One region of the Haloimpatiens massiliensis genome, then DNA from elsewhere that is predicted to be linked to it. Evidence: riboswitches for the same ligand, from Rfam matches in the RefSeq annotation. Region 1 holds a riboswitch; the other holds the start of a gene.
What was found. A riboswitch is a leader RNA that binds a small molecule or an ion and turns the genes downstream of it on or off. The one in region 1 is predicted to bind lysine.
Positions count from the first base shown of each region.

Region 2: linked by a shared signal. The riboswitch ahead of kal (3-aminobutyryl-CoA ammonia lyase) and the one ahead of lysA (diaminopimelate decarboxylase) in region 1 are both predicted to bind lysine.

Region 1 is NZ_LT854639.1:255,861-271,682, reverse strand. Features, by position in the region: gene C1715_RS06660 (hypothetical protein) at 1-438, shown strand, start outside; gene C1715_RS06655 (DUF4190 domain-containing protein) at 887-1,159, opposite strand; gene C1715_RS06650 (L,D-transpeptidase family protein) at 1,676-3,061, opposite strand; gene C1715_RS06645 (L,D-transpeptidase) at 3,558-4,769, opposite strand; gene C1715_RS06640 (methyl-accepting chemotaxis protein) at 5,898-7,382, opposite strand; gene C1715_RS06635 (FAD-dependent oxidoreductase) at 7,600-8,865, opposite strand; gene C1715_RS06630 (transposase) at 9,237-10,151, shown strand; partial or broken gene C1715_RS06625 (polysaccharide deacetylase family protein) at 10,570-11,244, opposite strand; lysine riboswitch at 11,725-11,892, shown strand; gene lysA (diaminopimelate decarboxylase) at 12,164-13,453, shown strand; gene C1715_RS06615 (bacteriohemerythrin) at 13,653-14,060, opposite strand; gene C1715_RS06610 (ABC transporter permease) at 14,545-15,822, opposite strand, start outside.
Region 2 is NZ_LT854637.1:83,646-99,467, reverse strand. Features, by position in the region: gene kamD (lysine 5,6-aminomutase subunit alpha) at 1-772, opposite strand, end outside; gene kamC (lysine 5,6-aminomutase reactivase ATPase KamC) at 762-2,243, opposite strand; gene kamB (lysine 5,6-aminomutase reactivase subunit KamB) at 2,244-3,272, opposite strand; gene kamA (lysine 2,3-aminomutase) at 3,262-4,521, opposite strand; gene kdd (L-erythro-3,5-diaminohexanoate dehydrogenase) at 4,624-5,658, opposite strand; gene kce (3-keto-5-aminohexanoate cleavage enzyme) at 5,672-6,493, opposite strand; gene kal (3-aminobutyryl-CoA ammonia lyase) at 6,616-6,996, opposite strand; lysine riboswitch at 7,085-7,264, opposite strand; gene C1715_RS03645 (small, acid-soluble spore protein, alpha/beta type) at 7,477-7,704, opposite strand; gene C1715_RS03640 (DegV family protein) at 7,889-8,761, opposite strand; gene C1715_RS03635 (peptidoglycan DD-metalloendopeptidase family protein) at 9,055-10,233, opposite strand; gene C1715_RS03630 (DnaD domain protein) at 10,514-11,506, shown strand; gene C1715_RS03625 (ATP-binding protein) at 11,503-12,483, shown strand; gene C1715_RS03620 (hypothetical protein) at 12,564-14,174, opposite strand; tRNA gene C1715_RS03615 (tRNA-Thr) at 14,395-14,470, opposite strand; tRNA gene C1715_RS03610 (tRNA-Asp) at 14,476-14,552, opposite strand; tRNA gene C1715_RS03605 (tRNA-Val) at 14,574-14,649, opposite strand; tRNA gene C1715_RS03600 (tRNA-Glu) at 14,655-14,729, opposite strand; tRNA gene C1715_RS03595 (tRNA-Thr) at 14,743-14,818, opposite strand; tRNA gene C1715_RS03590 (tRNA-Asp) at 14,825-14,901, opposite strand; tRNA gene C1715_RS03585 (tRNA-Val) at 14,910-14,985, opposite strand; tRNA gene C1715_RS03580 (tRNA-Glu) at 14,992-15,066, opposite strand; gene C1715_RS03575 (pyruvate, water dikinase regulatory protein) at 15,222-15,822, opposite strand, start outside.

The DNA.
Region 1 (15,822 bases):
CTAGGTGACTTTTCATTAGATCGAACCAAAATAATAGCTGTAATCTTATCTATATTTGTATTAACTAGAACAAGACCGGTTGCTGGATACAAGAGTGTAGTTACAAAAGTTGAGTTGAATGAGGAGGCAATTACAATACTATATGATGGTTTAGACAGAGGCGATAAAATGGGACCAAGAGTAGAGAAGACAAAAGTGCAATATGAAAATATAACTAAACTTGAGTATAGCACTCCATTAAGATGTTTAAACATTCAAGGATTCCCAATGGAATCAATAAGATACTTAAAACAACCTAGTGAAAAAGAATTTGTAAAAGATTATTTTGATAAAAAAGAAGAAAAAAGGACACTTTTATATATTGCAGGCGAAGAAAAAGAAAAAATAGTAAATATTCTTAAAGAAAAAACAGGAAAGAAAATTACTGAGTTAAATTAAGGACTTTTATGAATATTATAAAATGAGGATGTGAATATTATAAAATGCACAGGGTGCCGTATTGGATATGGCACCCTTAGTAATGTAAAATTTAAAATGAAGGTTAAAATTATTTTATACTTATTATTTCCATTAATGTAATCTATACATACATATACTTATTATATCCATTACTGTAAGTTATACATACATAAAAAAATTGAGTTGTCGCATTAAGAAATTTACATACAATATACTGTTTTGCAAGTTTAAGCTTAACACAATATATTGTAGTATTTATTTTTAGTGCGACAGCCCCGTTAATTCTAGAATGCGAAATTAAGGTTAAAATTTCTAAAAAAGTTTTTCTATTTAATTTTTAATTGTAATTTTATAGCTGGAAAAGTTGAATATATAAGTTATTTGCAGAAAAAAGATAATAGTTTATCTATTGTACTTGTAATTCAATCTATAAAAGTGTTGTTAACATCACGACTGCATAAATAACATTTATTATTCCTGAAACCAAACCAGCGATAGCAAAGCCTTTTCCTTTTTGATTATCTGTTTTGATTTGTGATAAGGCAATTGATGAGAAAACAATCGCTAGTGTTCCAATGATTCCAAAAAGGTTTAAAAACCAAGATACTATACCTAAAACTAAACCAGTTATAGCAAATACATTTGTTGATTTCCGTTGGGAATTTTGATTATCATTCCAAAGATTGTTGTTATTATCCATTTTAATGCCTCCTTTTTAGTTATACCTTAGCCATAGAAAAACAGTATTTTTATATTCTTATGAATTTAAAAATTTTATTATAACCTTCTGCATTTTCATTTTGCTTATTTTAGGCACATTCAAATAAATAACAAGTCAGTATTCTAGTCTATTTTGCGTCATACTGCGTCAGCAGAAACCACCGATAGCTCTACAGCGGCGGAACCTGTTTCCTTGTCTGACACAAAATATACCTGCATCTTTGACTTGTTATTTATTTTCATGTACCTTATGAAAATAGAATAAACAAAAATAAAAGCCACATAGGTAAATTTAAATATTTTTAACCTATGTGGGCTTGTATTTATTGTGTTTAAACCATTTTGTTTAATTTATTTTGTTTATATTTATTTGTATTTATTTTTACTTATGTTTGTTTGCATTTGTATTTTATATTTTTATTTGTGTTTTATAAAAAATTTGTGAAAACCACCGTTGTTTATGTCGGGGATAGTTCACATAAGTAAAATACAATTATTAATAATGGCAAATAATTGGAGTTCCAGCTTTAATATTTTCAAAGGTGGTTTTTGCTAATTCATAAGGACAATTTACACAGCCATGAGAACCTTTTTTTTCATAGAGCTTTCCACCAAACTCTTTTCGCCAAGTAGCATCATGCATACCAATACCTCCATTAAAAGGCATCCAAAAACTAACTGGTGTGGCATAATCCTCTCCTTTTAAGGTAGCATCCTTTTCTTTATAACTTAATTTATAGACACCTTCTGGGGTAGGGGTTTTTTTAACTACACTACCAGTAACCACATCTCCATCTACCACAAGAGCACCATCTTTATAAACCCATAAATGCTGTTTTGTTAGGTCGATTTCTACATAAGAGTTACCTATTTCATTAGGGTCGCTGCTACTTGGAATTTGAGAATATGAAGGTTTTTTACTTACAGACTTACCTTCTTTTATAGCTTGTACTAAATTTTCTACTTCTTTTGACCTGTTAATTTTCCAACCGTAGTTTCCGCCGTTTACTTTTATATGTGTACCTGATGCGGTAACAAAATCTTTTGCTTTGCCAACTGTATCATAAGTATATGCTAAATTATTTATATATGTCCATACCTTTTGTTTGTCTATAGAAACATTAAAATTTTCATCCACTTTAATTAAATTTTTTATTATAGAGGTATCAAATACTTCTTTATTTCCTCTAATGTCAAATGTTACTGTTGATTGCAAATATTTATTCATGGTCTTTTGAGCTTCTACAACTTCTTTTGACTTTGAAGTATATTTTGGATTTTCATAGCAATTACTTTTTTCTAAATCTATAACATTTTTATTATTAATTATTGCATCTTTTATTTCTTTATATAGTTTATCTTTAATAATCTTATTTCCCATAGTTTCTTTTACAATTTCATAGCCTTTATCAGTATATTTTAAACTAGCATTTTTAGGGTTTGTTATTGCATTTTCATTAAAAAAGGACATTTTATCAATGCATTCCTTTAACAGTTTTTCATCATAAGAAATAGTCCTAGATACTTCATATTGTTTTCTTTTAAAAATACCTCCAAGCAAATTAAAGGGATTTTGATCTTTTTTCAATTTTTTAATTTCATCATTAGGATTATATTTGAGATTAAAATCTTTTGCTGAAATTTTCTCTTTAGTTCCATTTCTACCCTCTAACTGTAATGTATAATTTTTTACTTCATTTTCTAGTTCTTTAGTGACCCGTTCTACAGTTTTATTGGATGCTTTAACACCATTAATAGTAGTTCTTAATTGAAAATGATTTCTAAAATATAATACCGTACATAAATAGATTATAATTACGCCCAATAATATAAAACTAGGTCGAATATGATTTTTTCCTTTGCGTTTCTTTTGTCTACTCATTCAAAATATGCCTCCTAAACATTAGTTACTATTATAATATATAACATTTCATACTAGGTTTTCAATGGAAAAGATGAAGGTTAAGAATTTAATTTGAAAAATGAAGAAAAACAAAGGGATGTTAAGCATTATCTAGTTATTATTCGATTACGACAAAAAAAGGAAATAGGCACATGGTTAAGTATTATTTTGCTATTCATAAATATTCCAAAGAACATATTTAGAATAAGTATATAGCTATATTTAAAGCATTAGCTGGATTAGAAAATATTCAATTTTTTTTGGGGACGGTTAAGAAGTTTATGGTTTTTTTGGGGACGGTTAAGAAGTTTATTTAAAAAATTAAAACTTAATTAACCGTCCCCATTATTTTTTATTTATTTATTATTTATATTTATTTAAATTTGTAGTAGAACTTTTGATTAATGGAGCTTAGATTATTTAGGTTAATTGAAAACAGAATAAAAGCAATTCAAAATAAGTAAGAATATAACGTTTATTTAATATACACAGTAGTACCATTAGGTATATTATTATAAATCCATTTTGCATCTTCCACAGGTAATCTCACACATCCATGGGAAGCAGGTTTACCTAAAGTGTAATCTACTATTTTCTTGTTAATATCCATTGGTAGAGAATGAAATAAGTAATTTCCATAAAAACTAACCCAATATTTTGCTCCTTCACTATATTTATTACTATAAAACCAAGTACCTCTATAATTAACTTTGTAAGTACCTGATGGAGTTTCTGAGCCGGATTTTCCTGTGCTACAACTTATACTCTTGGATAGATTCCATTGACCATTTGTATTTGAAAATACATTAGTTTTTTGATTGTTTGTGTCAACATAAATTAAAAAATTTGTAGCGCTTTTTAGAGTTTTGCCATTAATACAAACTGCTGTGTTAGAATTTGATGAATTATTCTTGAGAGTCATAATGTTATTTTTGGTTTTTTTTAATTTTTCTTCGGCTAATTTTTTTCTTCTTTCTCTTTCTTCAGCTAATTTTTTTTCCTTTTCTTGTTTATCTTCAAAGTTTTTTCTGGCTTTGTTTACTTCATCTTTCTTATTTAAAAAATCTTTTTCTAAAAAAATAGTTTTATTTTTTTCTAATAAGGTAAGGGCATCATTAAATTTTTCTTTATTAACAAGATTATTTACCTCTTGAAATATGTACATTCTATATTGTTCTATTATAATCTTTTTAAGCTCTTTTGCTTCTACATTGTCACTATATAATTTTAGTGAGTATTCCACTTTTTTTAGGGCGTTTTCAAAATTTTTATTATCTAAAAATTTTTTTGCTTCTAAATATGTATTTTGGGCTTCGTATTTATTATTTATTTTGTCTTCAGTTTTTTTTATAATATCAATATCAACTTCTTTATAGTTTTTTGTTTCCTTAATAATTAAAATAGCATCTTCATAATTGCAATGTCCATCTAAAAACTGATGCTCAGTTTTTATTAAATTATCTTCTAGAAATGTTGATATATTTTCTATAAAATGAAATTTTTTGTATAAGTATTTTTTTTCGTTTTTTTCATATATGTTTTTTGAAGTTTTATAATCTTTTTTTGAATAACTTTGTTTAAATAAATTAATTTGGGTCATTACAGCATTTTTTTGAATACCTAAAAATACTACAGAAGATGCAGTTATAAATAGAATCCCAATTAAAATCTTCATAAATTTTTTCATATATAGATGTTCTCCTTTCAAGTTCTAATGCACCATGAAACATATAGGAAATATTATATTGTAAATTATACTATTACAACATAATTTAATCAATTTTGGATTCCGAAAAAAAGGAAATAAAAAGAGAAGAGAGAGAAGAAGAGAGAGAAGAGAGAGAGAAGAGAGGGAGAGAAGAGAGGGACGGTTAAGAGAAGAGAGGGAAGAGAAGAGAGGGACGGTTAAGAATTTTTTATTTAGGAAAAATCTAGTAGGAATAAAAATTGGTTACAACTCATAGAATGCTAGCTGTTATGTAGTTTTCTTTTAAACTTGTTAACAGGCAAGTCCCAGCATATTGATTGCATTTAAAATAGTATATATAGTCATAGGATTTAGTTTTTGTATTTTTATTTTGTATTATAGAGTAGTCTTTAGTTTTTTATGCTGTCTTTTTTTATCTTCATTACATGTATAGTCTATAAATTCACAGTTTATATATGATACAGCATTCATAAAACTTCTAGGAACAAATATCAGATACTATTTTGTTTTATATAGATACTTAATGGATAAATATAAGGTTCTATTATTAGAAAATTGTTGTATTTAACTGTTTAAGTTAATGCATAGGTATAGATTTTCAATAAGGAATTCATACGATCTTTTACAGTTAAATATATTTATTACAGTTGTTATTATTTGGAGATATATTTATTTGTTATTAAGAAAAATTTTTGTATTTTTATATATTTTATGTTATATACGTTATATTTATAAAGTTAGGTTTTAATGGTATAATATGGAATTGAGAAATGATAATTTTTCATTTTGGTTTTAAGATTAGGGATAGATTTTTTGTTATATTCAAGTTTATATCCGAATTTTTATAAATTTTTTATTACAGTAACTATGTTTTGGAATATTTACACAATAATTTTTATCTACTTTTATTTAACGTTGAAGAAAGATATACTTTTAAAAAGAAAATTAAATAGAATAAATGGAATAATAAAGAGACGGTAATCAACCGTCTCTACTAATTTAATTTACTAAAATTTTTATTAACTTCATTAATTTTATTAATTTTTATATTTGAATGGTATTAAACTTAACCGTCCCCACTTTTTTTTCCTACTTTTCTTTTTTAAATTAGTTCTCTGGAGTGCTATTAAGCAAACTTTCTGCTGCAGTTATTAATTGTGATACATAATCTTTGGAAATGTCAGCATTATTTTTAAAATCCTCTGATATGGATAGGGTTTGCTCTGCGTTGCCAGTGGTTTCTTCAGCAATAGCAGTAAGGGATTCTAGAGAATCTACTATGATTTTAGCAGAAGAAGATATTTCGTTTATTTTTTCATCTACTTCATCTACTTTAGTATTAATAGTGTTTCCATCAGCTTTTATTATGTTCAATATTTTTTCTGTTTCATCTACTAATTTATTTTGTTCAGCATTAATGTTTAGGAGCTCATTAATAAATTGAGAAGATTTAGTAACTTCATTATTTAAATCTGATATAATATCAGAAATATTGTTAGTGGCATCTTTACTAGCATCTGCTAGGCGTCTAATTTCTTCGGCTACCACCGCAAAGCCTCGTCCACTTTCTCCAGCTCTAGCTGCTTCTATAGCGGCATTTAGCGATAATAAATTTATCTGCTCTGCTATTCCTGTTATCATGTTTGTTATGTCTTTAATATTTTCGGCAGAATCCTTAAGTTTAACAGAACTATTCTGTACCTGTGAGTTTTTATTTTCTATAAGTTTTGCAGTTTTAGAAAGCTCATTTACTATTTTTAAACCTTCCTGTAGGTTTTTATGGTTTTGGTCTGTGCTTTCTTTTACTTGCTGTGATATTTTTACAGTATTGTGTATTTTATCTTCAATAACTTCTACAGATTTACTCTGTTCTTGAATATTTTCAGTGGTATTTTCAGCTCCAGAAGCTATTTCAGCTACAGCACTATGAACGATGTTAGATGATCCTTTAATTTTGTCCATTATTTCATTTAAATTGCTGGAGTTTTTATTTATGATTTTAACCATTTGTATTATATCTTCTATAACTTTTTTTTGGTCATTATTTACTTTGTAACTTATTTCCTTTTCAGATTCTGCCTCTTTAGCTTTGTCTCCTCCAAATTTAGTTACTATAATAGTTATAAATATGAATAAGCATAATATTACTAATAAAAAAGCTGCATTGCCCAAGAATTCTGGTTCGTTTCTATGGATTAGTAACCAAACAATATTAGATACTATTGTCCCAATTATGGGAAATACTAATTTTTTTACATCTAGGTATAAGCTTAAGGTTATTATTAGTGGTAAAACTAAAATGGTAGAATATTGTAGTTGTGATGCTAGAAGTATTATTAAATAGGATATAGAAAAACATACGGAAATAACATGGCATAGAATATGGCTTTCTTTGTTTTTGAAATATATAATACTAGATACTATTAACGAAACAACAAAAAAGCAACTACCTACTATTGTGTAATTCATAGAAATCAAATTTCTAGAGTTACATAAAAAGAATCCTAAGGTATAGAACATCCCTATAACCCAAGTGGAAATAAGAAAGTATTTGTTCTCTTTACTGGTGATTTTACTTTTTGGTAAATTCATGTTTCCCCTCCTAAAACTTATGACAAAGTATTTTGATTAAATGATAAAATGTTATGCTGGAGCATTACAATTTAATATAAAATTTAAATTTTTAAACTTATTAGTAATATAGAACATATCTTAAATATATAGTAAAAATATATATATATTTAAAGCAAAATATATGGTTAATATTAAATAAATCCTTTATATAATAAATTGATAACGGTTTGGTATTTTAGAAGAATCTTTCTACTAGTGTTTTAGAGTAAGATGAACATTCCTCAAGGTTTGAAAAACTCATGATTTCTCCTGCATAGAATGTATTTAATTGCCCTTGTTTTCCTTCTAATTTTTCGTACCATCCATTTTTCATTTCTGTGGAATTTACATGTGGAAAATATTCCCAAGTTTTATGTAGTATGATATCTCTTAGGTTAATATTAAATTTACGTAAGTCTTCTTCTAGTAGTGCCCTGCATTCCTTATCTCCGATATTTTGAGCGGAGTCACCTAAAATGTAAAAAGTAAGTACTTGTTCTGGATCATCTTTCCATCTACTTAGATAAAACATAACATGACCAGCTTTAGATTGCACCATGTTTTTTGGATAATAGCCTGAGTTTATAGAAAAATTTTCTACAGTACATGAATATATTTTATATTCATTAGTTATTATTTTTGCAAAAAGCTCCTTTTCATCGACATCTATATCCACATAATTATGTAAATTTTGTAATGGAGATGTGAATATTATTTTGTCATATTCTTCTTTGCCAAATTCAGTATAGACGTAAACTTTATTATCTTTTCTTTCTATTTTACTTATAGAGGTGTTTAACCTAGGTCTTTGATCCAAGCTTTCCGCAATTCTTTCACAGAAAATTTCTGTTCCTTCGCTCCAAGTCATTATTTTTTTACTAAACATAGATTCTATGGTATCCCAGTCTATATATTGAAGCACATAGGCAGCAGGAACTAAATTAAAATATCCATATCCAAAGGATGTGAATGGATTTAGCCACACTTTTAAACACAAAGGAACTTCGTTCATAATGCAAAAATCATAAAATGTTTCTTTTAAATCTTCGTGAGTATTAGCATGTCCAGGAAGATTATAACCTTTATATTTTGTTTCTAGCAAATGTTTCATCTTTGCTAATTGTGCCTCTAATAAAGGCTTTTCTTCTGGAGTTATGCCTATTAATTCCTTTCCATTAATATGATTAAATATTTTTGCATTTAATTTAGGACCGTCGCCTTTAAAATTTAGTTTTTTCATTATTTCTAAAATAGTATTGTAATTTACTTCGTCGCCCATTGCTGCCCCCATTTCATAGGTACGTCCCTTGAATCTAGGGGAGTGGCACTTTCCACCTAATCTCTCTAGTTTTTCTAACACAGTTATGTTTTTATAGCCTTTTTCTTTTAAAAACCATGCTGCACTCAAACCAGATATTCCAGCTCCTACTATGCATATTTTTTCCTCAAAATTTTTATTCATAAATTATTCCTCCTCTAATAAAATATCATAAAATTATAAAAATTCCAAATATATTATAATATTCTATATTTTATATTCGTTTGTATGTTTAGGTTACTTTAGAAAAAGATGAGAAATAGGGACAGTTAAGAATTTTTTAAGGAAATAGCGACAGTTAAGAATTTTTTATTTAGAAAAAAAGAAGAAAAAAAGGGATAAAAATATAAAAAAAGGGACGGTTATAAAAAAAGGGACGGTTAAGAAAAATACATTTACAATTTTTTAATACAATTTGAATAATAACTTTATTTTATGGCAAGTATTCAAATAAAAGTAATGAATATACAATTGAAAATTCAAGTAAAAAAATAGCTATAAAGTGAGGTAATATTATGCCAAGAGGAGAAAGAATAAAAGAGGACGATGCTATATATCATGTAATGATAAGAAGTATAAGTGAAGTACCATTATTTAAGAAAGATAAAGATAAGGATATCTATTTAGAAGAAATGAAAAAAAGGCAACAAATGTATAAATTTAAGGTATATGCATACTGCATGATGACTAACCACGCTCATTTTATGATTGATTCTAATGGTGCGGACATATCAAAAATAATGCATGGTTTAAATTTTAAATACGCTATAACATTTAATAAAATTCACAAAAGACGTGGGCACTTATTTCAAGATAGATTTAAGAGCAAAATAGTGGATACAGACAGGTATTTAGTAGTTTTATCAGCATATATTCATAATAATCCATTGAAAATAAGGGGATATGAACATCAGCCAGAAAAATATAAGTATTCAAGTTTAAAAGTATATTTAGGTCTTGAGAAAGATAAAACAGGGCTTTTAGATGAAGAGTATGTAATGAAATTCTTTGGCTCAAATGTATTAAATGCAAGAGAAAATTACATGAAGTTTGTGTATATTTGTGATGAGGAAAGATTAAAGAAAGAAATAGAATTTGAAGACCAAAAGACAGAATACAGAAGTGAAAAAACAGTATTGATAAGGGATTTTGATCCTGATAAAATAATGGAATTTGTAGCAGAAGAAACAGGCATAAAAAAAGTAATGTTATATGTAAAAAACAGTAGAAATACTAAGGTTGCTAGGGCACTCGCTGCGCTTTTAATGAGGTGTCTTTGTGATTTTAAGTGTAGTGACATATGTAAGATATTTGGAAATATAACTCAATCAAGGGTGTCAAAGCTTTGTTCTATTGGAGTTGAGCTTATATCAACAGAAGATAAATATAGAAATATAATAGAGAAATTTATTTTCCAATACCAAACATAGGTATCCTAATAAAATTAGAGAGTGTGAACTTAGATTATAAAATTGAATTAATTTTTTGTTTAATTTAACAATAAGCCTTTTATTTTTAATTTAATAGAAAGTTTTATCTACATGTATATTTTTAATATGTACAAGCCTATTATCATAAGTGAAATCCATTAATAGCTAAAAAATATAGTAAATATAATGCGAAATTAAGTTAAATAAGTGATTAAATGATTAAATGTTTACGATAAATATAAGAAGAACAAAAGGGGAAATCTATTATATAAACTACATAAATATTATTATTATGTAAAATTTAAATACCCCTTTTTTCTTAAAAATTAACCGTCCCTTTTTTTTCTTTTTTTCTTTTCTTATTTGAGATATGCTCTAACTATATTCATTCCATTGTCAGCATATACACCAATTCTTTTTATACCGTATATATACCGTATATGCCATCGGATTTTTTACCAAGTCTACCACCTGTTGCAAGAGCCATGGTATATCCGGCTTCTTTAGCTGCTCTTATGGTATCATTATTATATTTACCACATGGATAAGCTATACAGGTTATTTTTTTATTTAATAAATTTTCTAATACTTCTTTAGAGTCTTTTAAAGTTTACAGTTGCTTTTCATAAGGAAGTCTATGTAGTTCTTGATGATTTGTAGTATGACTTTGTATGTCAATTCCATTATTTTGTAATTCTTTTATTTGTTTTGAGTTTAAGTAGGAATTATCTTTGTCTATAGAATCGGTAATTACAAATATAGTAGCATTTATGCCATATTTTTTTAGTATTGGATAAGCATTAGTATAATTATCTGCGTATCCATCATCTAGCGTTATAACTACAGATTTTTTAGGTATAGGACTGTCCTTTTCTATAAAATCATGCAATTGACTAACTGTAAGAGTCGTATAGCCATTATCTTTTATATATTTCATTTGTTCACTAAATTTTTCTTTAGGCATTCTTAAATTATTGTTTTTTTCATAGTCGATAGAATGATACATAAGTATACAGATATCTTCATTATTGTGTTTTAAGGGAATGTTTTTTGGAAAATCTTTTTCTTTTTTATTATTTAGATTATTTTTCATATCTTTTTTCACAGTATCTTTAGTATCTTTTTGTGGATTATTATTATCTTTATTTAATTTGTTTTTTTCTTCTGTTGATTTCATAGATGTTTCTTGATTATTATTGTACACAGTTTTATTATTTTTTTCTTTGCAACCGCATAGCGCTGTAATCATCACACATAACAGTATCATAAGAATTTTCTTAGAAATTTTCATTTTATTTCACCTCATTTTTATATTAAGAATCCATACTATATTAAGAATCCAAGAATATTATACTCGCAATGAACCTATCTGTGCAAATTATTCCATTTAATTAATACAATTAATATTATGTGTTATGTGCACAACTAATATTATGTAGATAAAGGAAAGGGATAAAGAGAGATAAAGGGACAGTTAAGAATTTTGTCTTGCATTCAAACAATAAATGTGATAGTATATTTTTTAATAAGTTTTAAAATTAATAAGATTAATAAAATTAAATTATAGTTAGTTACCTAGGGTAGAGGTGCTGTGTCTAATAGTAATTATTTGGAGCTGCAAGCTTTGAAGAATAATGAAAGGAGGCATGGCCGAAGAAAGTTATTAGCAAAAATGCTTTCTGGTTTTGCGTAGAATATATGTAAGACTGTCACTTAGTAAGAGTGGAGAGCTACAAGGTACACAAAGTTGCTATTTTTTTGAGTTTAATGCAATGAAGGTGTTCCTTCATTGCATTTATTTTTTGGTAAGTTAGTAAAGAAGTTAATAAAAATAATTGATAAAAAGTAATTAATAAAAACAATTAATAATATAAGATTAGAAAAATTAAATGTTAAAAATTGATTGCTAAAAGTTAATTATGAAAATTAATTACCACAAAGTAAACTTTAAGAAAAAGCAGTCATCCTGTGGTATCCTAGTCAACTAACACAAACTATAGGAGGGAATACAAATGAAAATTTTTAATGGAATGAGTGTTATTGATAACCAATTATTTATTCAAGGAATAAGTTGCGAAAAGTTAGTTGAGAAATATGGTACGCCACTTTATGTTATGGATGAAAATATGATTAGAAGAAATTGCAGAGAATTCTATAATAATTTTAGAGTTAGTCAAGGAAACAAAGTAGCATATGCAGGTAAAGCTTTTTTGACTATTGCTATGTGTCAGATAATTAATCAGGAAGGGCTTTGCCTTGATGTAGTATCTGGTGGAGAATTGTATACTGCATTTAAGAGTGGATTTCCTATGAGTAAGGTTTATTTTCATGGAAATAATAAAACTAATGAAGAAATACAAATGGGTATAAAATATGGTGTAGGGACATTTGTAGTAGATAATCTTTATGAAATGGAAAAAATAAATTATATAGCTAAAAAATATGGGGTAACTCAAAATGTTATTCTTAGAATAACACCTGGGATTGAAGCACATACCCATGATTATATAAAAACAGGGCAAGTTGATTCTAAATTTGGATTTACTATGATGAATAATGGTACAGAGGATGCTGTTAAAAAAGCAATAGAGCTGTCTAATGTGTATTTAAGGGGATTACATTGCCATATAGGATCGCAAATTTTTGATTTGCAGCCTTTTGAAGATGAAGTAGAAATAATGCTGAATATTATTAAAGGTATAAAAGAGCAATTCAATTTTGAGATAGAGGAATTGGATTTAGGAGGAGGGTTCGGAATATATTATACAGAAGGAGATGAACCTAAAACTATTAAAGAATACTGTAGTACAATTATAAATAAAGCAGAAATAACCTGTGACCAGTTAAATATAAAAAAGCCAGTGCTTGTGATAGAACCTGGCAGGAGTATAGCTGGTAATGCTGGAATTACTCTTTACACCATTGGAGCTATAAAAGACATACCAGAAATTAGAAAATATGTATCGGTGGATGGGGGTATGTCAGATAATATAAGACCAGCTCTTTATAATGCGCAATATGAATGTGTTATTGCAAATAATGTGGTTGGACAAGATAAGGAAACCGTAACTATATCAGGTAAATGCTGTGAATCTGGTGATATATTGTTAAGTAATGTCCAAGTACCTAGAGCAGAAAGTGGAGACATATTAGCTGTATTTTCTACTGGAGCTTATGGATATTCTATGTGTAGTAATTACAATAAAATACCGAAAGCTCCAGTGGTTCTTATAAAAGATAGGCAAGATAGAATTATATGCAAAAGACAATCCTATGAAGAATTGATTTCTAATGAAATATAAGTTAGGTGCCAGGCACCTGCCGATATTTGTCGATATTTATTGAAGTTATTAAGAGAGCTTAAAATAAAAAGTGAATAAAAGGCAAAAAGAAAAAGGGGACGGTTAAGAATTAATTTATTAATTCTTAACCGTCCCTATAAATAAATTTAAATTATCCCTATAAACTTTAAACTTTATGAACTTAAAAAACTTAAAAAACTTATAGATTTTTTTTAGAAGGTTCCTTTATAAGTTTATCCTTAGAAATAATGTGATTGGTTATCCAGTTAATTATGAAATTTAATATATCAAGTATGTATTTATCTTGATTTATATCAATTTTGTCGAAATCAATCTCTTTAATTTTATTTACAAAATACTCATGTTCCATTTTTTGAGAAAAGAATTTGTTATATCCTATTTTCGTCATATATTCTTCTTCTGAATTAAAGTGATATATGGCATAGTCTTTTAGTTCTACTAATATAGATACAATTTTATCATATTTATCCATGCAAAATTCATTTTTTAAAAGAGCATATGCTTCATTTGCTATGCTAAATAATTTTTTATGTTGATTATCAATTAATTCAATACCTATGTTATATTCTTCTTTCCATTTAATCATATTTATATTCCCCCTTTAAAAATATATGATTATTAATAAATTTATATCTAAAGTGTTAATAGGCAATAAATTATAAAATTAATATTATGTAATAATTATTATTGTGTACAATTGTTATTATACACATTTTTGCAATTAAATCAACTTTATTTTAAATTGCGTTATGCAAATTCTATTTTTAAAATATATTATGCAATAAAACACTAGTTTTTACTTTAAATATGGTAATTGGGGTATTTATACAAAAATACTGGAAATAATATTTTTGTATTATTTCCAGTATCATAAAGAGATATTTTAAGTTATAAGATGCTAAAATTCTTATGTTCAAATTATGTTTTCTATATGAAAGTAGAATTTGAACATAAGAAATATATAAAGCATCAATTAATTTTTGTTTTAATTTTACTTTCAGGCCTATAAATTTTTAACTATAAACATTAAAATTAGTAACCAAGTACAATATATATATTTATTTGTTTATTTATTCATAACTTAATGATTCAACTGGATCTAATTTTGAGGCTTTTGCAGCGGGTATTATTCCAGCAATTGTAGATATAAATATTGCAAGTACTATGGAACCAAGTATTAACCAATATGGAGTTATGAAAAGAGTTTCTATATCAACAACACCTTTCTTTTTCATTATGTTAAGTACGAGGGTGTTTACTGTGGAAGATGTGATTAATGCTAGAATAACGCCAAGTATTCCTCCAAAGAAACCAATTGTTCCAGATTGTACTATAAATAAAGTTTTAATATTTCTTTTAGAGCCTCCTAAAGCTTTCATAATTCCAATAGATTTTGTCTTTTCAAAAACAGACATAGTCATAGTATTAATGACGCCAATGGAGGATACTAGTAATACAATAACACCGCCTATCATAAGAAGTACATTTAAAATTTGAGATTGTTTTTGCATATATTCAATGGTATCTATCTTTGAAGTTGCACTATAACCTGTTTTTTTAACTTCATTATAAATATTTTTAGCATCATTTATGGTTTTAGCATCAATTACTAATGAGGAAGGTCCACGATTATTTAAGTAATTTTTTTCTTCTGAAATAAATTCTTGTATCTCAGAGGATATATTTATAGGGGTTATTATTGAGTTAGAATCAGAGTAAAGTTTATTTATGACCCCTACAATTTTAACCTTTTTTACAAAAGAGGATTGCTGAGGAATTTCTATTTTTAATTCCATTTCCTTTCCTATAATGTCTTCATAATTGTTTTTTATACCTAGCTTGTTTAAATATCTCTCTCCAACAAGTACTGAAGTTGTATCAGTTGAATTTAATGATTTTCCTGCAATAATTGGCTTTGTATTTCTATTTTTGTTTTGTTTATTATTTTTTATACTATTTATTGAGGAATTAGCAAATATAGTATAGTTTGTATCAACGCCTATGATATCTACTTTTTTACCAACTTTGTCTCCAAATTTTGTACTAGTAATATTGGAATCGAATTGTACGCGTATAGAATCTACACCATTTATTTTTTTAATTTTATTAATAGTAGTAGAATCTATTTTTTTAAATACTGCTTCCTTTGAATATTTATTTTCTTTAATTAATTTATCTCTTTTTTTTGCATCTTCTGGATATACAGAAACTTGTTTTAAATCATTCATATTATTTAATTTTTGTTGGGACCATTTTTGTAAACCTTGACCTAATGCACCCATAACCACAATAAGCATTACTCCTATACCTATAGAAAAGCATGTTAAGAAGGTTCGTATTTTTCTATT
Region 2 (15,822 bases), on a different contig from region 1:
GCATTACATCAAGTCTTTCAAGAGCTCCCATAGCTGCTATTTCTGGCATACAAAGTCCTGAACAGTAATTACAAAGCCTTATATATCTATGAAGTTCTTCTCCCACTTCATCCAAAGCTTTTCTCATAAGTCTAAAATTTTCTTGAGTAGCTACAGTTCCGCCAAATCCTTCAGTGGTTTCACCATATGGTACATAGTCAAGAAGACTTTGACCTGTAGTTCTTATAACAGCAATTACATCTGCACCTTGTCTTGCTGCAGCCACTGCTTGCGTTATATCTTCATGTATATTACCTGTAGCAACTATTAAATATAAATAAGGTCCTTGTTTATCACCGAATTCTTCAAGCTTTGCTTCCCTTTTATTTCTGTTTTCTTTTATTTTCTTTACGTACTTTTTTGCTTCGGAAATTACTGCCATTTTTATTTCAAATTCATCATTCATAGGAAGTTTAGTTAAATCTAATTCTCCTTTAGACACCTTCTCAGCTATCTCTTGAGGTGTCAATTTTGTTTCAACCATAGCATTTCCTATAAAGTTAGCTGCTCCTAGTGAAAGTCCATTTCCTTTTTTAATATTATCTACTACTACATTTGGAAGTGGAACATTTAATTCATCTACTCCATCTATTCCTAAAAGCCTGCATACAGTTCTCTCTACAGCTACTGTTGTATGCCTATCTATAAAATTTTGAGTATCCTTAGCTATGTTTCTAGCACATTCTCTAGCTTTATTTACAACTTCCCAGTCTAAATTTAATTTACTTTCCATAGTCATCCCCCTTTTTATAAAATTCTTTTATGATGTCCACTATACCCTCTTCAATTCCAAGAAGCGTAGCTATATTTAAAGCGTCCTTAGGCACTTTATTTTTCCTAGATACCTTCTCCAACCTGTAATCCATATGCTCTTGGATTATTTCTACTGATGCCCCTTTATTTAAATCTATTTTTCTTTTCAAAATTTCAAAATTCACATTTTTAAGTCCTATAACTTGGTAGTGAACCATCCCCTTTTCAACTACCCCATCATAGTGAGTCGATATTAATGTTACTGAGTTAAATTTGTTTAAATATCTGCATAGCGCTTTTACAAGATAACATCCTTCCTTAGGATTTGTGCCCCTTGCAAATTCATCTAAAACAATAAATCCTTGCCATCTCTTAGCACATTCCATAACAGAATTAAGTTTAATTATCTCAGCACCAAAAGTACTTAATCCTTTAGATATAGACTGCATATCATCTGATATAAATCCTATAAAGTCAATATTTGGAATAATAGCCTCTTCACAAAACACAAAAAAACCCATATTGGCTAAAAAAACATTCAAAACCGTTGTTTTCAATGTTACACTTTTCCCCCCCATATTTGCTCCTGTTATGATAGATACTCCTTCTTTTAAGTCCACACTTATAGGGGTAAACTCCTTATCTTTCTTTTCTAGTAATTCCTTTATTTGAGGGTTTACTGCATTTTTTAAGCATATTCTCATATCATCACATATACATGGTTTTATTCCTCCATATTTTATTGATAGTTTCCCCTTAGCCATCAATAAATCTAGTTCCCCAATAATACGGATATCCTTATCCAATCTTTCTGTATATGAAGACAATTTTTTTGTTAATTCTTTTCTTATTCTAAATTCTTCCTTATCCTCTAAAACTACGTAATTTAGACGTTCCTCTTTCAATGTTTTTATCTTTTCTTCGTCCATCTCTATTAATATCCGCTCTTCTAAAGTCCTTTTCTTTTCTCTTATTTTTTTTAGATTATAAGAATACCCATCATAAATATAAAAAGTAGGCATTTTTTTATTTTCCGGATCCAATAATTTAAAAGCCTCATCTAGCCCTTCTAAATAAAGCTCAGGTATATCTAAATGTAAATTATCCATAGCATCTATAATTTCATTAACTAAGCTACAGAAACCTTTCATTTCAAAAAGCTCCACATCATCTAATGGATTTAGCTCATTACATCTCTTTATAGAACTTCTTATGTCCTTTACTTTACAAAAGGCACATTCAATTTTTCCGTACTCCACCTCATATTCCTGTAAGCTATTAGCTATTTTCTGTAAATTATTCAGCTCATGTATAAGCTTTTCTTTATCTTTTCTAAGGAAAGGCCTTAAATTTTTCTTTTCATCTCTTCCGTAACAAGTCATTACATTTAGCTCATCCATTATAAATTCAAATCCAACTTGAGTCTTTTGATTTTCATCTAAAAATCTCATTTAATCGCCTCCCATTACATCTACTACTGGTATACTTACTTTCCTTCTTATTTTTTCTATAAATTCATCTCTAGGAAACTCATATCCATAAGGAGACGTAGGGTTTACAGTTACACATATTACATTTATAGTGTTTATACCTTTTATTTTTCCCCCTAGTTTTTTAAATTTATGTAGAGTATCTTTTTTTATAAATATTTTCGTACCATCTTCTACTAATATAGTTTTGTCTTTGATTTTATCTGGGTATTTACATATATCCTCCAAAAACTTATCCGAAAGAATTCCCTTTACTACAATATATTTTGAATTTCCCCCTAATTTGTCTATCAATAGCTTAGCTCCTTCTAAAGCCATTAAAACATCTATCTTTTCTATACTTCCATCCCCATTTATTATTCCCAACTTATAATTTTCATATATTAAACTTGCCTTTTTCTTTATTTCTTCATCTTTTATACCTTCTATTGATAAATTTTTCAGTGTACTTACTGTACTGTCTACCACTTTGTTCATGTCTTTATCTAATGCTGCTCCCGTAGATAATATAGCAGCTTCCGTAATTATAGGACATGCACTACTTTTTCTGCTTATAGCACCATCTACTAAAACAATTTCACAACCAAATTCTAAAAGTTTATTGCATACATATGATATATATGCATTTATTGAAGGCCCTCCTAATTCTATATATCCGTCACTTAATGCTTTAACTATTATAACCTCTCCCATGGGCGTATTTATGCCCGTAGTATAAATTATTTCCCTTGTTATATCTCCATTTAATAGGCACTGTTTCGCTGTAGCTATTAACGTGCCCTTTTCTACATATATTTTAGGTTTCTCAGTGCTTGTAACCCTATCTACTTCTTCTCCATCTCTGCCTATGGAAGTAAGTCCAAGGGAGAGCTTCCCCCTTGAACTATCAATCAAATGATTTAATACAGTAGTTTTACCTACATTCTTATCCATACCTATTATAGATAAGCTATTGTATTTGTCTACAATATCTAGTAGGCTAATCTTCATTATGCCTACCTCTTAAATTTCTCTCAAGTCCTACAGGTTCCAATGACATTTTTTCATCTTTTATAAGTGAAACAACTCCTATTAGTTTATCTTTTCTCTTTTTCTCGCATACTTGACAATGACATTCTGAATGATAATTTTTCGGTTCCTTGTAAGTGGTTATAACACCTTCAAAATTTCTAAGGATAACTCTATTTTCTCCTTGAGATACTACATAGTTTGGCATTACAGGTATCTTACCACCACCACCAGGAGCATCTACTACAAAAGTAGGAACGCAGAAGCCTGATGTATGTCCTCTTAAACCTTCCATTATCTCTATGCCCTTAGCCACTGAAGTCCTAAAATGTTCAAGACCCATGGATAAGTCACATTGATAAATATAGTAAGGTCTTACTCTTATTTTTACCAGTTCATGAACTAGCTCTCTCATTACATGCACGCAATCGTTTACGCCTTTTAATAGAACTGATTGATTTCCAAGAGGCACCCCTGCATCTGCAAGTTTTGCACAAGCTCTTTTTGAATCCTCTGTTATTTCATTTGGATGGTTAAAATGAGTATTTAACCAAACCGGATGATATTTTTTAAGCATATTTACAAGATCGTCTGTAATCCTCATAGGAAGAACTACAGGTGCTCTTGAACCTATTCTTACTATTTCCACGTGAGGTATTGCTCTTAATTTCTTTATTATGTATTCCAAAACATCATCAGAAACTAAAAGAGCATCTCCACCGGATAATAAAACATCTCTTACAGAAGGTGTATTGGCTATATATTCTATAGCTTTATCTATTTGCTCCATTGGAAGAGATTTATCATTATGCCCTGCAAATCTTCTTCTTGTACAATGTCTACAATACATAGAACATTGGTCAGTTATTAAAAAAAGTACTCTGTCTGGATATCTATGTGTTATACCAGGCACTGGTGAATCTGTGTCTTCATGTAACGGGTCAAGTAAATCAGCCTCTGATTTATGCACTTCTAAAGCTGTTGGAATTGCTTCTTTTCTTATAGGGTCAAAAGGATCATTAATGTCAATTAAGGATAGGTAATATGGAGTTATTGCCATTCTTAAAGTGTTTGTACAAGTTCTTACTCCTTCCTCTTCTTCTGCAGTAAGAGGTATATATTTCTTAAGTTCCTCAACGTCTTCTATTCTATTCTTAACTTGCCACTTCCAGTCATACCATTCCTGGTCACTTACATTCGGAAATAATTCCTGCCTTCGATTTACCTTCAAGATAATTCCCCCCAATTATTACTTTATTACTTTTTTGCAACATTCCCCGTTTTTATGATTAGTTATAAAATATCCCTCTTGCCTAGGAAACTAGCTAATATTTTAGATATATCTTTCTTCAAATATTTTTCTTAAAGTTTCACTTTCTCTTAATTCTTGTAATGTTATCTCTGCATGATCTTTAGTATATCCATTTCCTACTATCATGGTAACGTCTTTTCCTACACCTTCTGCTCCAAGTGCCGCTTTTGTAAAACTTGTAGCCATTGAGAAGAAGTAAACTACCCCATTATCTCTAACTGGTAATATACAAGACATTTCAGTATTTGGTATATTTACACAACTTATAGATATGTCTACTTCTTTTCCTTTATTGACTTCCAATGTTTTATTTAAAACAGCCATTGGTTCTTGTGCACTAGTCACTATAGCTTTATGGCAAAATCCCCATTTTATTAGATTATCAGCTTGTTGTTGTTTTCTTACTAATGCTATTACATTACCAGTTGGTCCAACTCTCTTTTTAGCTTCATAGCAGCAAAGCATACCGGATTTCCCCGCAGCTCCCAATACTAAAACACTGTCTCCTGGTTTAACTAATTTGGCAGTTTGAGCTGGTGCTCCTGCTACATCTAAAGCTGCAAGCGCAAGGTTTTCTGACATGTCACTTGGAAGTTTTGCATATATTCCACTTTCAAATAATATTGCCTGTCCCTTTATGTCCACCCTATCTATTTCTGGTTTAACATCTAATATTTCTTGTATTTTCAATGGAGTAAGTGATAATGAAACTAAAGAAGCTATTTTATCCCCAACTTTTAAATCTCTATCTTTTAAATCTTCTCCTATTTTAGCAACTGTTCCTATAAACATTCCGCCTGAACCAGTTACAGGGTTTTGTTGTTTTCCTCTTTCACCTACTATTTCCATTATTTTCGCTTTAATTTTTTCTATGTTTCCACCGGCTTCTTCTTCAATTTGCGTAAAACTTGCTGAGTCTATGTTTAATGATTGAACATCTACTAATATTTCATTGCTGTATATTTCCATATTGTTGTCAATTTTATAAGCCGCTTGAGTTAACACTCCTTGTGGCTCAAGTACTCTGTGAGAACCGTATTTGCATCCTTTTTTCATAATGAATCCCCCTTTATTTTTTTAATCCTAATATTTCTCTTGCTTCATCTGGTGTAGCTATTTCTCTTCCAAACTCTTTTGCAAGTCTGACAGCTTTTTCTACAAGCTCTGCATTAGATTTAGCAAGTACTCCCTTTGATAAATAAATATTATCTTCATATCCAACTCTTACGTGGCCACCCATTAGTATAGCCATCACTGCCATTGGGAATTGATTTCTCCCTATACCAGATACTGTGAATGTGGAACCTTCTGGTATACTGCCTGCCATAAATACGAGATCTCTAGGCTCTGCACTTATGCCTCCATTAACACCCATAACAAAATTAAAATGCATTGGAGTCTTTATATATCCCTTTTTACAAAGTCTTTTAGCCATATCTATCATACCTTTGTCGAAAACTTCTACCTCTGGTTTTATTCCTAGAGCTATCATTTTTTCGCCAAATTCTTTTATTGTATTTTCAGTATTTACAAATATATCATCTCCCCCAAAATTACATGTACCGCAATCTAATGTAGCCATTTCGGGATTTAACTCTGTAGGTTGAAGTCTTTCAGCATTTGTCATGCCTACAGCTCCTCCAGTAGATGGTTGTATAATTACATCTGGACATCTTTTCTTAATTTCATCTATGCATGCCTTAAATCTTTCTTTTGATTGTGTTGGTGTGCCATCATCTTCTCTGACATGTAAATGGATTATACTTGCTCCTGCTTTATAAGCCTTTTCTGCTTCATCTCCTATTTCCTGCACAGTGTAAGGTACTGCAGGATTGTGTTCCTTAGTAACTTCTGCTCCACATATAGCTGCCGTTATTATAAGTTTTTCCAATGTATACACCCCCAAATTAGTGAGCTAGTGGTCTAGTGAACCAGTGGTCTAGTAAAACTTAACCTTATAGCTAATTACTACACTGGTATACTAGCTTACTAGCATATTATTATATTATTTTTTTACTTTCTCTGTTTTTCTTTTGGAACTACGCAAGTTCCACTGGCTTTACATACAACTATCGGTTTCTCTAAAACCTCTGCTGCTGAATCATTTAAGTCTGTTCTTGGTATTATAACCTTTCTTGCTTCAAAAACCATTTTCCTTGATGTGTTTCCTTCGCTTACTATTTCTCCCTCTGCCTCTATATAATCTCCTGCATAAACTGGTGCTAGAAACTCTACACTGTCGTAAGCTCTAAATAACCCTTCATCTCCATCATGTCTTATTAATAGTTCTGTAGCCACATCTCCGAAAAGCTGTAGCATTCTTGCCCCATCTACTAGATTTCCACCATAATGAGCGTCATGACTGCTCATTCTCATTCTTATTAAAGCTTTCATTTACATACCCCCAAGAAATATTTTATTAGCACTATAAAATATAAAGAGCTATTTATGCAATGAAAAGATTATATGCTCCCCTTTTCATTACATAAATAGCTCTTCACAACAAGAGTCATGACAATTAAGAAATATTTCCACTTCTTAACCAAAGGCATACTTAAGAACAAATAAACCCTTTCGGCAGGTAAACCCTTCATTTTTAACTTTGGAGGTTCTTCTCCTTAACATTTAAAAATTACCGTAAACCCGCTCCTCTATTTATGTACATTTTTTTAAGTTTGTTTTTTAATTCACAATATTATTATAATATTACTACTTATGGTAGTCAATATATTTTTCAGAAAATTAAAATGTTTATCATTATTTAGAATACATTGATTATTAAATAAAATAAGGATATAAGCCTATGTATTATGCTTATATCCCATACTTATATATACACTGTAATTAGTGATTTTAATTCTTTATATTTTTAATTTATTTTTTTCTCATTCTTTTTTCATTAGCGCTTTCTTTTTTACCTAATTTTTTTGATTCACCATTTGCACCTATTTCCTTTGACATTTCAACTTCCATGTCTCTCATTTCTGACTTTGTTTTTGGATTTACCTTCTTGTTATCCTTATTATTTTTATTGTTTTTATGTGCCATGAATTTTGTTACAGATGATGCCAAGCAGAGTACCTGTAACATTCCTCCCTTCATTTATGATTTTTATTTTGTAGCCACTTTCTCTTATAAATATATATTCCTTGGCATTTCAACGTGACTATAAACCATTAATTTTAATTTACCCTAAAAATAAAAAAGTATACATAAAAAATAGTTGCCCTGCTTTTACATATGCTTTAGGCAACTACTATCAACATTTTAAATTATATATAATTTTCTAAATTTCTCTACCTTTTCCTATAAAACATAAAGATAGCATGTCCGGCCCTGTATGAGAGGCTATAACTGGACCTACAAAATTTATCATAGTTTCTTTAACACCAAACTCTTCTTTAACTGACTTCTCTAAATATAGTGCATCCTCTAAGCAATCTCCATGACTTATCATAATTCGCTGATCTCCAGATTCTACAATCCTTTCTTTAAACTTCTCTAAAAGGTACTTTATAGCCTTCTTTCTTCCCCGTACATTTGTAACATTTACAAGCTTTCCTTCATTGTTTATAAATATAATTGGATTTATTTTCATTAATGTACCTATGGTAGCAGCAGTAGCAGATATCCTTCCCCCATACCTTAAATGCTTCAAAGTTCCTACCATAAACCAATGATTTATATTTAATTTATTACCTTCAATCCACTTTATTATTTCTTCCTTTGAGCACCCTTTTTTCATCATTTCTACTGCATTATATACCAATATGCCTTGGCCTATACACGCACTTTTACTATCTATTATAGTAATATCTGCATCCTTGTATTCTTCCAGTACACTTTCTCTAGCCATACTAGCACTGTTTACAGTACCACTTATACCAGAAGACATGCCTATATATATAATGGACTTATTTCCCTTAACAAGCTTAGTAAAAACTTCAGTAAACTGGTATATATTCACTTGAGAAGTAGTTGGCATTTCTCCATTTCTTAATCCATCATAAAATTGTCTATAAGTAAAGGTTTTTCCAAAATCATCTTTATAGTCACATTTATTGAAATGACAAGTTAGACTTACAAAGGGAACTTTATTTTCTTCAATATATGATAAAGGTAAATCACAACTTGAATCAGTCATTATTATAACGCTCATACGACCTTCTCCTTTTATGTAGATTTATTATTATATAATTACATTATATAGGAATTCTATATAATTTCAAAATATCCTTTAGGTACATGAAAATAAATAACAAGTCAAAGATGCTGGTATATTTTGTGCCAGACAAGGAAGCAGGTTCCGTCGCTAGTAGAACTATCGGTGGGTTCTGCTGACGCAGTATGACGCAAAATAGACTAGCATACTGACTTGTTATTTATTTGAATGTGCCTTACTTAAATTTAAATAAAACCACTATCTAAACATAGATAGTGGTTTTATTTAAGCTATTTCAAATACTCTATTGGATTTACAGGAGTGCCATTTTTTCTAACCTCAAAATGTAAATGAGGTCCAGTACTTCTTCCCGTACTCCCTACTCGTGCAATTAAATTATTTTCTTTTACTATATCGCCTTTTTTAACTAACAATTCACTACAATGGGCGTATCTCGTTTCTAGCCCCTCCCCGTGCTCGATTATAACAATCTTACCGTATCCATCCTGCCATCCTGCAAAAGTAATATTGCCTTCATATGCAGCATATATAGGACTTCCTGAACTTGAAGCAATATCTATTCCATTGTGCATTCTTCCCCATCTTCTACCAAAGCCAGAACTTACACTTCCTCTAGAGGGTTTTGAAAAACAAGCTATACCTAATACTGCAGGATTTTTACTACCTATCAATATTACTTTATCCTTACTACTTTTTAAAATTTTTTCCTCTACTGTTTTCTTACTAACTATTTTTTCATTTTTTACAGTTATTTTAGAGAATACATTTTTTAATCCTTTTTCACCTTGTTGTTGAATTTTTCTTTCCCCTTTCAGCATTTCACTAGAGGATTTCATTACAGTACTGGGCTCAATATCCTTTTTATCTTCTATTACTGATGTAAACTGAACATTTATAGTCTTATGATTATTTAAAATCTCTCCAGCAATTTTTTCTCTGGAAGATTTTCCATCAATACAAACTCTCCTTAAAGGCACTCTACATTTTTTCAGTTGCAAATTATCTATTTTAAAATCATTTATATCCTTTAATTTCAATATTTCCTTGTATTTATTTTTAACCTTATCTATGGCTATATTATATTCCGTAGAATTATCTAATGCCCCTAAATAATTTTCTTTACAAAATACACCATAAGTTTCTACAGTAATATTACTGTATTTAAAGTAATTCTTTATTATACTTTCCTCAGAAGATAACCTCTTTCTTTTCTTATTACTTTTAAAAATCACTTGATCCTTTCCTTCAATATTTGCAAATCTTCTATTTATACATTCATTTATCTCCTTTTCTACTTTAGCATAGGCTTCTTTATCTTGAACTGTACCTATGCTATTACCATTTAATAATACGTCATAAGACTTGTCACTAAATATGTTATAATATAATAAACATAAAGAAACAGTGACCAAGCATATGATAAAATAGTTTTTGCTTTTTTTACTCAAAACTTTTACCGTCTTTTCCGGTACAATATCTTTTAGGTGATATTATACAGACTTAACGGTCTTCAGCTCCTTTCACAATAATTTTGACCTCATAGGTCTAATAATTTATTTAGTAACTTTCTTAATATACCCTAAAAATGAAATTTTTATTTAATAATACAAATTTATTATTTGATATTTTAAAGATTTTGAGTTAAAATTCATTAGCAAAGATTATAATATTTTATCTAATAAAATTAATGCACACTATGTTATATAATTTAGGAAGGGTTGATTTTCCATGGGTACTTTCGTATTTAAAAATAAAATACATGAATATACGCCTGTAAGTAACATTTTTATAGAAAAATATATGCCTAAAGCTAGAGGTGAATTTGTTAAAGTTTACCTTTTAGGATTAAAATACTGCATTTCTGGTGAATTAGGAGTAAATTCTTCCATGATGGCCTCTACTCTGAATCTTTTAGAAAGTGATGTAATGAATGCACTAAATTATTGGAATGAAGAAGGCGTAATAAAACTAATTCCTATAGATAATATGGGTAACTTTAATATAGACTTTTTAGATTTAAAGGATAGTGGTGATGAAGAAGATATAGAGAAAATTAACTTATTAGAGGAACTAAATAAAAACTCTATAAAAGATATGCTTCAAGATATAGAAAAGCTTGTAGGAAGACCTCTATCCCCTAAGGAAATGACTATGTATTTAAGCTGGCAAAAAGACTTTAGCTTTACTCCTGAAATAATACTTCTTTTAATTCAGTATTGCATTTCTAAAGGTAAAACCGACTATAGATATATAGAAAAAATAGCTTTAGCTTGGAATGATGAAAATATAAAAAATGTAGAAGATGCTCAAAGCTACATAAAGAAACATGAAGATAAATGGATTAGAATAAGAAAAATATTAAATTATTTAGGAATAAAATCTACTGATATAATGAAACCTCAAGAACAAATGATGGATAAGTGGATAAATATTTATAAATTTCCTGTAGAAATTATATATAAAGCTTGTGACATTTGTTTTGAAAGAATAAACAAAGCTGACTTTAAATATATTGACGGAATACTAAACAGCTGGTTTAAGGAAAACTTAAAGACTTTAGAGGATATAGAAAAAAAAGATAAGAAAAAAACTAGCTCCTATTCACCCGCAAAAAAAGTATCATATAACAATGGTAAAAATAGTACCTTTAATGACTACTCTCAACGTAAGTACGATTACGATGATCTAGAAAAAAAATTATTAGGATGGGATAATGAATGATTAACACATACCAATCTCAAATACTAAAAATGTATGAAAACATAAGAGAAAAGGAAGAGAAAGCCTTAAAAGATAGAAAGGAAGAAGTATATAATAAAATACCTGGAATAAATGCTATAGAAAAAGAAATAGCTAAACTTTCTATACATTTATCCATAAATATATTAAATAATATTGAAAATAGGGATGAATACTTAAAGAATTTAAAAGAAAAGATAACAGATTTAAGAGTTCAGAAAACAGAACTTCTAGTTTCATCAGGATATCCACTAGACTACTTAGATATGCATTATAGATGTAATAAATGTAGCGATACTGGTTTTATAGGAAATATGAAATGTTCTTGTTATAAGAGATATCTAATTAAACTCCATTATAAAAATTCTGATCTAGAGACCTCCTTTAAAGAAAATAATTTTGATAATTTTAACATAAACCTATATGGTACTAGAAGAACTGACTCAGAAATAAAAAGTCCTAGAAAAAATATGGAAGAGATATTATATAGAGTAAAGTCTTATTTGAAAAATTTTTCTAAGGAAGATACAAATTTATTATTTTACGGTAGCTCTGGTACAGGTAAAACCTTTTTATCTCACTGTATAGCCAAATGGCTTATAGACAGAGGCTACTTTGTAGTATATAGAACTGCAAAAGAATTAATAGAGAATTTGCGTGATGCCCGCTTTAATGAAAATAAAACACTGGAGGATTTAATATTAAACTGTGACGTACTTATAATAGATGATTTAGGTACAGAACAAATAACAGACTTTTCTAAATCTGAATTATTTAATTTAATAAATTGGAAACTCCTAAAGGACAAAAGGATGCTTATTTCCACAAACTTATCTCTTGAAGAACTCTCCAAACACTATTCAGAAAGAATTACTTCAAGACTATTTGGTAACTTTGAACTATATAAATTTTATGGTGACGATATTAGAGTAAAAAAGAATTTAAATAAAATACGTTAATGAAATGTAAAATCCCAGCTTATAACAAACTGGGATTTTTGTATTAATATTGTTCTCAATTTACTTTTTATAAAATATATTTAATTTATTATATAAGGAGAAAAAATTAATACAGAAATAAATGTATCCATTACTAGAAATGGAAGATACTTCGCCACCGGAAGATCCTCTGTAAATTCCCTATAAAATAAGTATGAGTATACATAACAAAATAAACTTATACATACTAGGATAAACACTCCTACCATAGGAGAAACTAATTCTTTAGGCAAGAACATAAAGCTATTTTTATATACAGAAACATACATAGATAGAACTTTTATAAATGTTGTAACTACAAGAACTCCAATATATATGCCTTTTCTTTGCTTATCTGAAAATCTACTTAATAATAATGTGAATATACCCATTAAGGTTAGCCCTGGAAAAATCCATGCAGCTCCTATTAACAGTATAGATATTATACTATATGTAACTCCAGTAACCGTTTCTTGTAATGACATACTTTTTTCAAATTTTTTAAGTTTATTATTTTCCTTTTTATATTGTTCATTTGTTGAAGTCATATATAAGTTGTATGGACACTCAAAACCCTCATCTGATTTAGCTTGGAAATCACAGTATATTCCTATTTCTCCACAAATGTTTGCAAAAGTGGACAATTGTTTTGATTTTGAAAGAATTCCTTCCTGCTCATACTTACCATTACTTAATCTATATTCCATTACATCATCTTGCTCTTTATTTATGCCAAAAATTCTCCTCCCCTCTACTAGAATTTTCGCCTTGCCATTTATACAATTTGCACTGTTTATTTTTTTTAAGCCGATTCCAGGAAATTTAAGCTCTTTAAATTTATACTTAAATTCATCTTTGTTCTTTGGAATATTATCAATAGGAATCTGATATACTATATCGCCTCCGGTTTTAGGTACAAAGAAATACATAATTCCACCCTCTACAGCAAATTTAGTTTCAGGTGTAACTTGACCAAATCTAACTATCATATTGAATAAATCTCTTGAATGAGAAAATTCCCCATTCTCATAAAATGTACACATTTGAGTAACTTCCTGTACCTCCTGCCCTGTATAACATATTACATATTTACCATTATAATCTATTCCACTTATTCCTCCTGCACTTGGAACTTTTATAGATTTCTTATTTCCGGTTTTTATATCTATAAATTCCACTGAATCCTCATAAGTTCTTAAAATCATATTATCATTTATTTGTTTTAATTCTCTTAACTCTCCTATATTTTCTCTTTTTATTATATTAAACTTTTTGTCTAACTTAATCCGCTCTGAGGAATTACTATTTGAATGCTTTCCTACGTACTCAATGTAAAAATTATTCTCTTTATCTTTTACTAGTATTATTCCGTTTATACTATTTGCTTTTATACCTAAACTTTTTTCCTTTTTTTTATGTCCTAAATAATCTATTACTAAGATTTTTAATTTATTTTTGTCATTATAGGCAATAATATAATTTTTGTCTTCTTTGATAATTGCAGGAGTAGCACTTATGTAAGCTTGATCTAGAAACTTCCCCTTCCCCCACTTATTAGAAGGAGGCTGATTATTAATGTTCAAATTAACACTGTATTGATATGCTATTATACCGATTATTAATATTATACTTATTATTATAAAGCTCTTCGTTTTGACTCTATTTTTTTCCATACTCATACCCCCAAGTAATATATTATTGTAAAATATTATGTATTACTTACAAGATTCTATATTTATACTAATTTATCCTTTAAAAGATAGTATAAATCTTTATATGCAAACTCCCATCTTATACATAATAATACTATTAAATACTTAATATTATCTATAACATTAAATATTTAATATTACAAAAAAATAAAAAGTCTTAAGTAAAAATTACTTAAGACTTTGGAGCTGGCAATAGGAATCGAACCTACAACCTGCTGATTACAAGTCAGCTGCTCTGCCAATTGAGCCATGCCAGCTTATATGGCGACCCAGAAGGGACTCGAACCCTCGACCTCCGGCGTGACAGGCCGGCACTCTAACCAACTGAGCCACTGGGCCATATATATTTTTATAAATAAGTGGTGGGCACAACAGGGCTCGAACCTGTGACCCTCTGCTTGTAAGGCAGATGCTCTCCCAGCTGAGCTATGCGCCCACATATGGTGACTCCTAGGGGAATCGAACCCCTGTTACCACCGTGAAAGGGTGGTGTCTTAACCGCTTGACCAAGGAGCCAAATTATTTTTATTGGAGCTGGCAATAGGAATTGAACCTACAACCTGCTGATTACAAGTCAGCTGCTCTGCCAATTGAGCCATGCCAGCTTATAATGGCGACCCAGAAGGGACTCGAACCCTCGACCTCCGGCGTGACAGGCCGGCACTCTAACCAACTGAGCCACTGGGCCATATTATGTGGTGGGCACAACAGGGCTCGAACCTGTGACCCTCTGCTTGTAAGGCAGATGCTCTCCCAGCTGAGCTATGCGCCCACATAATGGTGACTCCTAGGGGAATCGAACCCCTGTTACCACCGTGAAAGGGTGGTGTCTTAACCGCTTGACCAAGGAGCCAAATTATTTATCAACGCTTTTTTCATTCTAGTCTGCCGCGCTGACAAATAATATAATACAAGATTATTCTCCATATGTCAACATATTTTTTTAAAACTTTTTAGCTTTTTTTAAAATTCCTTTTAATTTCTTCTCTAATTAATAGGATAGCCATGTTAGATACTCTTTTCTACCCATCCTATACTCTCCATTATAATAAGAGCAGTATCCTCTATAGCTCTTTGAGTTACATCTATAACCCTACATCCAAGTCTCTTAAATACTTTATCTAAAAAATCAAATTCTTCTAATATCCTTTCTTCATTGGCATAATTTATGTTAAAATGATCTCCTCCAAATTTTAAAAGTCTATGCTTGCGAATTTCAATAAGATGTAAAGGATTTATTGTAAGACCTATTATTTTTTTTCTATCTACTTGTAATAATTCATCTGGTACTGGAACTTCTGGCATTAACGGTACATTGAGAGCTTTTATACCTTTATTGGCCAAGTACATACATAAAGCTGTTTTCGAACTCCTAGAAAGACCTACTATAACTACATCTGCATTCTTTATTCCACTTACATCCTTACTATCATCATACTGCACGGCAAATTGCATAGCTTCAATTTTTTCATAATATTCATTATCTATATTCCACACAGCACCTGGCTCATATATAGGTTGCTCTCCTGTAATTTTAGCTGCTATATTCATACAGGGACTTAACACGTTATATACAAATATACCCTTTTCCATACATCTTTGTACTAAA